2 linked regions of the Microbulbifer sp. GL-2 genome follow. The protein of the gene in region 1 interacts with the protein of each later gene in a pairwise test. Links are inferred from orthologs where the notes say so. Each region holds a gene or a part of one and is shown on either strand. Other genes may lie near its edges.

What was found.
Region 2: the proteins of tusA (region 1) and GL2_RS01855 interact in binary tests that used the Escherichia coli proteins (3 or more experiments, as listed by UniProt). The link is inferred for Microbulbifer sp. GL-2 from one-to-one orthologs.

What each region holds. Positions count from the first base shown.
Region 1 is NZ_AP019807.1:3,197,531-3,201,665, reverse strand. What follows is about bases 769-3,474. They hold tusA (sulfurtransferase TusA), read right to left. Parts: upstream 2,384-3,474; coding sequence 2,153-2,383; downstream 769-2,152. Other genes in these bases: GL2_RS13940 (YheU family protein), read right to left, coding at 3,390-3,474; GL2_RS13945 (alpha/beta family hydrolase), read right to left, coding at 2,759-3,397; GL2_RS13950 (antibiotic biosynthesis monooxygenase), read left to right, coding at 2,497-2,784; GL2_RS13960 (hypothetical protein), read left to right, coding at 1,356-2,042; GL2_RS13965 (elongation factor P hydroxylase), read right to left, coding at 769-1,063. In the rest of the region: GL2_RS13970 (5'-3' exonuclease H3TH domain-containing protein), read right to left, coding at 1-482; more of GL2_RS13965, read right to left, coding at 479-768; more of GL2_RS13940, read right to left, coding at 3,475-3,614; GL2_RS13935 (class I SAM-dependent methyltransferase), read right to left, coding at 3,695-4,135. UniProt on the Escherichia coli protein: Sulfur carrier protein involved in sulfur trafficking in the cell. Part of a sulfur-relay system required for 2-thiolation during synthesis of 2-thiouridine of the modified wobble base 5-methylaminomethyl-2-thiouridine (mnm(5)s(2)U) in tRNA.
Region 2 is NZ_AP019807.1:405,514-409,031, forward strand. Bases 1-2,804 are described here. They hold GL2_RS01855 (IscS subfamily cysteine desulfurase), read right to left. Parts: upstream 2,108-2,804; coding sequence 893-2,107; downstream 1-892. Other genes in these bases: iscA (iron-sulfur cluster assembly protein IscA), read right to left, coding at 78-401; iscU (Fe-S cluster assembly scaffold IscU), read right to left, coding at 443-865; iscR (Fe-S cluster assembly transcriptional regulator IscR), read right to left, coding at 2,171-2,647; trmJ (tRNA (cytosine(32)/uridine(32)-2'-O)-methyltransferase TrmJ), read right to left, coding at 2,753-2,804. Also shown: more of trmJ, read right to left, coding at 2,805-3,518. UniProt on the Escherichia coli protein: Master enzyme that delivers sulfur to a number of partners involved in Fe-S cluster assembly, tRNA modification or cofactor biosynthesis. Catalyzes the removal of elemental sulfur from cysteine to produce alanine.

The DNA of each region.
Region 1 (4,135 bases):
CGCTCCAGAGCATCGCTATCCATATGCCGATCCGCAGCAAAATCCCATAGGGAGGAGGCACCACGGGCAAGTAGCTGCCCCAGGTCCTTATCGCGACTCACCACAATCGGTTTGTGCTTATATAGTTTGCGGGTCAGGGTGGCCAGGATATCGTCTGCTTCATACCGTTCACTGGAAAAGCTGGCGATACCCAGCGCCTCCGCCATCTCCCGGCAGGCCGCCAGCTGGAAGGCCAGAGCCTCATCAGGCAGGGCGCGACTGCATTTATAGTCCGGGTAGAGTTCATTGCGGAAGCAGCTGCCCAGGGATTCATCGAATGCGCAGGCAATATGGTGCGGTTTTCGCGCCAGCATATCCAACAGGAAATTGGTAAAGCCGTAAACCGCCTCGGTGGTATAGCCACTGCGGCTTTCCCAATTGGGCGGCAGAGCGAAGTAATAGCGGAAGATATAGACGGAGGCGTCGATTAGGTAGCTGCTCACGATAACTCCACCAATCGGTAAGCTTTGGCATTGAGGGGGTCCGGCTGACCAAACTCCCCCGCCAGGTCCAATGCGAAAGTATGGGCGCGGGCATTGGGGCCTTTGGCACAGTACTCTTGCACTTGTTTCCATATCGCGGCTTTGAAGTTGTCACTGGCCCCCAGACCGCTCTCCAAATTATCGGTACTGACCCGGAACTTCAGGCCACAGGCGCGGGCAAATATCCACTCCAGGGCCTGGGGCTTGACCTCTACAAGCTCAAACCTGGCCTGCTGTCCAGCCGTGCGCCCATCTGGCGCATACCAATAGCCGTAATCCGGCATCTGACGACGCTCCGCTCCCGCCACGCACCAGTGGGCCACTTCATGCAGCGCGCTGGCTGGGTAGTCACGGGTAAACTCGACTAAATGGTGACTTTGCGCTCCTCCTGCGGGCCGGTAAAAGGGCTCGGGAAAACCGCCGCAAAGTCGGGTATTGAGCCCTTCGGGGTCGGAAAAACAGCGATTAAATACCTTGGCGATACGCTCTGCCAAGGGCTCGACTGTAGAAACTGGAGCCATTTCTAGGTTAGGAACGGGCAAGGTGTTCTCCGCGGTACCGCAAAGGCGGGGACTATATCAACGCGGGCGCCCCGATCAAAGCCACGCCCCCTTAAAGCCGCCTGACGCGGCTGGTTGTATTTCCGCAAATCAACATATACCTTTACTGACAGGGATGCCGCCAGGGCAACGACCCTTGCAGCGGACTCCCCGAGGAGGGATAAAGCACTCAAATACCCTCCTGCCCCGGTCTTCCTTCAGAAATAGGGCATTGGCAGTCGCACCTTTGTCTGAGTGGAGACGGTAAACAACCGGCCCTGCCAGGAGGTGTTCCATGACAGACCACAGCAACAACAATGTGGTTGACCTCTTCACCGGCGAGCCGATCGAAACTTCTGCGGACAGGCGCTTTATCCGTCTTTCGCCGGAGCTCGACGGCTTGGAAATGCTCTACTCAAACAACTCCAGCGGAACAGATCTCTACAGCCTGAAAGTGCTGTGCTGGGGACTCAAAGCGAACGGCGAGGTTGTAGGCCTCGTCCCCTGGTTAAACTCCATAGTGGCCTGTCCAGACATCAAGGACCCTTTAGACGGACGATTTGAGGGCTACTACGATCCCGGCATTGAGGAAATATTTCACCACCCCCCCATTCACAAAGTCGTCGAGCTGGAGACTGCGGCGGAGTACTTTGAGTATGAAAGTAATAAAGCTGAGGAAGTACTGCAGGAAATACCCGATACCATTGGCACCCATGCGGTATTTATGGACGAGGACCGGGAGAACCTGACGCTGATCGAGGTCATCAGCTGGCGCCTGCACGCCGACGGCATCATCCACGGTATGCTGATCGACCATGATATTGTCGAGACAACCCCGGTTCTACCGGGTGACCATTGCCTATACCCTGCGCAGGAGAGTGTGGGCTTTCGCTACTTTTTCCAACATCACATCGCCAACAAAATCAAATCCGAGGATCCGGAGGCATTAGCCGCTATCGCCGCTCTGGTAACGGCGCCATAACCTATTCGACCGACCAGTTAGTCGGCAGAGGTTGAGTATTGAAGCAGGAGTGTGTTGTCGTCCCACCCGGTCGTTGCGGGGCTGGGGCGGCAGCAATCAATTGCGAATCACTATTCCGCTTTCCTGATCCAGTAAACAAATTCGTCATTTTCCTCCGCGTGCTGGACCAACTCATAGCCGAGAAACTGACAGAACTTAGGCACATCCCTCTGGGTAGAGGGGTCTGTGGCAAGCATTTTCAATACTTCCCCATCGGTGACATTACGCACCGCTGAGTGCAGCATCATTACGGGCTCCGGGCACAAGAGGCCACGTGCATCGAGGATGTGATCAAACTTCATATGAGTAATTGTGCGCAATTTAGAGGATTCCGTCACCTGAAAACTGGCAGCGGCCTCTTTCCCTGGCAGGCGCGCTAAAATCCACTAAGGCCCTATCGCGGTTTGAGTACACAATGATTTACGTTTTGATTGAGCGGGAGATCGCTGCCGAGATGCAAAGTAGCTACGAGGAGGCGGCGCGCAAGGTGCTGACCTGCGCCTACCGCACCGTTGGCTTTATCGAAGGGCAGACCTATATCGAGAAGGGCAACCCCCTGCGCCGCTTCACCTTGTCAAAGTGGCAATCTGAGCTGCACTGGCAGCATTGGTACACTAGCGAGGAGCGCCGCGCGCAAATGGCGATGCTGAGCCCCCTGTTGGTTCAGGAGGAGCGCGTTACAGTCTTGGAGACCGCAGCATAAATCGCGCCACCACTTCTACCGCGGACTGCCAGTGCCCCACTTGGGTAAAACCACTTGCGCGACGGGGCTTAAAGTCGTGGTCACCATCCTCCAGCCATTCAATCTCAATAGCATCAGCCAACCCGTAAGCTTCTACTTCTACACGATTGCCGAGCGGGTCCCTGTCTCCTTGTACAATCAGCACCGGGCAGGAAATATCCTTAAGGTGCTCTGTACGCAGCTTGTTCGGTTTTCCCTGGGGGTGGAATGGGTAACCCAGGCAAGTAAGCCCCACGATCAAATCCTCGGCAAAGCACTCTTCGGCAAGCAGGCTCGCCACACGCCCCCCCATGGACTTACCACCAATGAACAGCGGCAAATCACCAGAAAAGCGCTCGATCTGCTTGCGGAAACACTCCTGTAGCTGGGGCATTCTGTCTGGTGGACGTTTGCTGCCGCCAGTGCGACGCTGGGCCATATAGGGAAATTCGAAGCGCACCACTTCTATACCCTGTTCACACAGTCCCTTGGCCAGTGCTTGCATAAACCCACTATCCATAGGTGCGCCAGCACCATGGGCAAACAGGAAACGTGCATGGGGTGATCCGGGGCTGTCCATCAGTTGCTCAGACATCTGTGGACAGGTCCTCGCTCAATACCAGATTGACGCTCTCTTCATCCGGCTCAAACCAGATTACTATTTCCTTGGACTGCAACTGACGGCGCAGGCTTGCGACCTTTTCTTTCAGCTCCACCTCGCACTCGCCATACTCGGTACCCTCACGGGTGGCGTACTCTTCCAACAGGTTTTGCAAAGTGCTGGAATCCAGCTGTTCAAAAGGAATGATCATACAACTATCAAGTAGAGTGAAGTGGGAGCGGCGTTTACCGCTCCCAATATTTACGACATCAAAAAGGGAAAATTAAAAAATCAGGACTGGGGCTTGCGGAAACGCAGGGTCATGCGATCACTTTCGCCAATAGCCAGGTACTTATCTTTATTTTCATCGCCCAGTCGCAGGGAGGGCGGCAGGGTCCAAACGCCTTTCGGGTGCTTGGCGGTATCTTTCGGGTTGGCATTCACTTCGCTGGCTTCTTCCAGCTCAAAGCCCGCCTTCTTGGCTACTTCAATTACATACCCCTGGGTGACATAACCGCTTTTGATCATGTCCTCCATGCTGGTACCTGGCTTTGCACGATGCTCAACAACACCCAGGATACCGCCAGGCTTCAGGGCAGAGAAGAAGCTGGCAAATGCCTTATCCTGATAATCCCGGTACATCCAGTTATGCACATTGCGGAAGGTTACTACAGCGTCGGCACTGCCCGCTGGTGCGATCTCACGACCGGTCTGCGGGGAGAATTCGGTAAC
Region 2 (3,518 bases), 2.8 Mb from region 1 along the record:
CCGCCCGGCAGTCATTACCGGGCCAATAAAAAGGCCGGTATGCGCAGCGCACCCGGCCTCGCTGTAACGAGCCCCGATCAGACGTGGAAACTCTCGCCGCAGCCACACTCATTTTTGACATTGGGGTTGGAGAAGGTAAAGCCCTCGTTCAGGCCCTCTTTGACGAAATCCAACTGGGTACCGTCGAGGTAAACCAAACTCTTGGGATCGACAATCAGTTTTACATCGTCCTGCTCGAACACCACGTCCCCGGCTTCTGCCGAGTCGACGAATTCCAGTACATAGGCCAAGCCCGAACACCCGGCGGTCTTAATACCTACCCGGATGCCGATACCTGTGCCGCGCTTGGCCAGCTGACTCTTGATATGAGCCTTGGCGGCCTCGGTCATGGTAATAGCCAAAACAATACCTTCACTGCTGTTGGGCACGCGGCCCGGTCGGATTAACCCGCTGCGGACTCTTTCGCTTCACCGGCATCGGCTGAATCGCCGCGCTTTTCACGAATATCACGCACTGCGGCCTTGATCGCATCTTCCGCCAGTACCGAGCAGTGAATTTTCACTGGTGGCAAAGCCAGCTCCTCGGCAATGGCAGTATTTTTGATCTGCTCGGCTTCGTCGATGGTCTTGCCTTTCACCCACTCGGTAAGCAGTGAGCTGGAAGCAATCGCGGAGCCGCAACCGTAGGTTTTAAATTTGGCGTCCTCAATGACACCCTCTTCGCTAACCTGGATTTGCAGGCGCATCACGTCACCACAAGCGGGTGCGCCCACCATGCCGGTACCCACGTTATCCGCCTTGTCATCCATTCGTCCGACATTGCGGGGGTGCTCGTAGTGATCAATTACTTTATCGCTATAGGCCATGACTATTCTCCTAACTCTTGCGCGCGCTTAGTGAGCGGCCCATTCAATCTTGTTCAGGTCTACGCCGTCTTTGTACATATCCCAAAGGGGCGACAGTTCGCGCAACTTCTCCACCGCTTTGCGCACTTCTGTCGCAGCGGTATCGACATCCTGCTCGCTGGTAAAGCGACCGAAGCTGAAGCGCAGGGAGCTGTGTGCCAGTTCATCGTTAACACCCAGGGCCCGCAGTACGTAGCTGGGTTCCAGGCTGGCGGATGTACAGGCTGAGCCAGAGGAAATCGCCAGGTTGCGCAGGGACATGATCAGGCTCTCGCCCTCAACAAAGGCAAAGCTGACGTTTAGGTTGCCCGGTATACGCTGCTCCGCAGAACCGTTGATATGTACCTCTTCCATATCCTGGATCTGATCCCAGAAGCGGTTGCGCAGAGCCGTCAGGCGCTCGCCCTCTTCAACCATTTCCTCTTTGGCGATGCGGAAAGCTTCACCCATACCGACAATCTGGTGGGTGGGCAGGGTACCGGAACGCATACCGCGTTCGTGGCCACCACCGTGAATCTGCGCTTCCAGGCGCACGCGGGGCTTGCGGCGTACATACAAGGCACCGATACCCTTGGGACCATAAATTTTGTGGGCGGAGAAGGACATCAGGTCCACCTTCATCTCCTGCAGGTCAATCGGCAGTTTGCCGGCGCTCTGTGCAGCATCCACATGGAAAATCACTTTGCGTGAGCGGCAAAGCTCACCGATTGCAGCAATATCGTTGATCACGCCAATCTCGTTATTGACGTGCATCAGACTCACCAGAATTGTGTCTTCACGCAGTGCTTCCTCTACCTGCTCCGGATAGACAATGCCATCTTCGCGCGGATTCAGGTAGGTCACTTCAAAGCCTTCACGCTCTAGTTGGCGACAGGTATCCAGGACCGCCTTATGCTCAATCTTGGAAGTAATGATGTGCTTGCCACGGCCTTGATAGAAGTGGGCCGCACCCTTGATCCCCAGATTATCGGACTCGGTCGCACCGCTGGTCCAGACAATCTCGCGCGGATCAGCGTTGATCAATTCCGCAACCTGGCGACGGGCATTTTCCACCGCCTCCTCAGCTTTCCAGCCAAACAGGTGGGAACGGGAAGCCGGGTTCCCGAAATTGCCTTCCATCGTCAGCTGCTCCGCCATTTTTGCGGCGACGCGCGGGTCCACCGGACAGGTAGCCGAATAATCCAAATAGATGGGAAGCTTCATAGTCATACCGTTTCCGCTCAATAAATCTCAAAATGTCCCGCCCGGTCCAGACTGGACCGGTACTTACAGTCCGCCGAGTACAGCGACGCGTTCTTCCGGCGCATCGCGCATATCCTGCCGGCGCGCCACTTCCTGAACTTCTGCACGAGCTACCAGATTGGCCAGACTGATACCACTCAGGAAGCCGTGAATCTGGTCGCTCAAATCAGACCAGAGGTAGTGAGTCAGGCACTGCTCGCCGTTAGCGCAGTCCGCATTGCCACCACAGCTGGTGGCGTCCACTGACTCATTTACCGCATCGATAATCTGAGCGACAAAAATTTCCTCGCCATCACGGGCAAGGCGGTAACCTCCGCCGGGGCCACGCACGCTGGAAACCAGCCCGGATTGGCGCAGACGGGAAAACAACTGTTCCAGATAAGACAGGGAAATGCCCTGGCGCTTGGAAATATCCGCCAGACTGATCGGTCCACGCTCTGCATGCAGAGCCAGATCCAGCATGGCGGTGACCGCATAGCGGCCTTTAGTAGTCAAACGCATATCAGCTCCCAACTGATGTACAGCCCTTTTCCAACGGGGCGCGAGTATGGAATAACCCAGCACTACAGTCAAGTATATAACCCCCCGCCCAACTCGGGTATTTACTCAGTCTGGTCGCCCCTTGCCACCAGTGCGGTGGATGTGGTTCTGGATGGACGTCAACATACCGCGCAAGATACCCAGCTCCATATCATCCGGGCGTACCCGACTGAACAGTCTGCGCAGGCGGGTCATGGTCTGGCGGGGGTTATCGGGGTCGATAAAGCCCAATTCGCCAAGAGATTGCTGCAGGTGTTCAAAATAAAGCTCCATATCGCTGGCCTTGGCCGGCGGACGGTCCCAGTCGGAATAGCTCAACGCCCCACCCTTTTCGGCTTCCAGGGCAGCCATGCGTACTTCGTACGCCAACACCTGCACCGCCGTGGCCAGATTGAGAGAGCTGTACTCCGGATTCGCCGGAATATGCACATGGAAATTACAGGCCTGCAGCTCCTCATTGGTCAGGCCGCGGTCCTCACGACCAAACACCAGTGCGACTGGATGGCTGGACGCCTCGCTCACTGCGCGTTCGCCGCACTGGCGCGGGGTCAGCAGCGGCCAGGGTATACGGCGCTCGCGGGCACTGGTTGCGACTACAAGTCCACAGTCCGCAACGGCCTCCTCCAGTGTGTCTACCACCACGGCGCTGTCGAGCAGCTCTGCCGCTCCGGCCGCGCGCCAGACGGCGTTGGCTGCGGGGAATTCTCGCGGTGCCACCAGGTACAACTGGCTCAGGCCCATATTCTTCAGGGCTCGCGCCGCGCCGCCGATATTACCGGGGTGGGCACTGTTAACCAGGACTACGCGCACATTGTCGAGCGCCTTGAGCGGA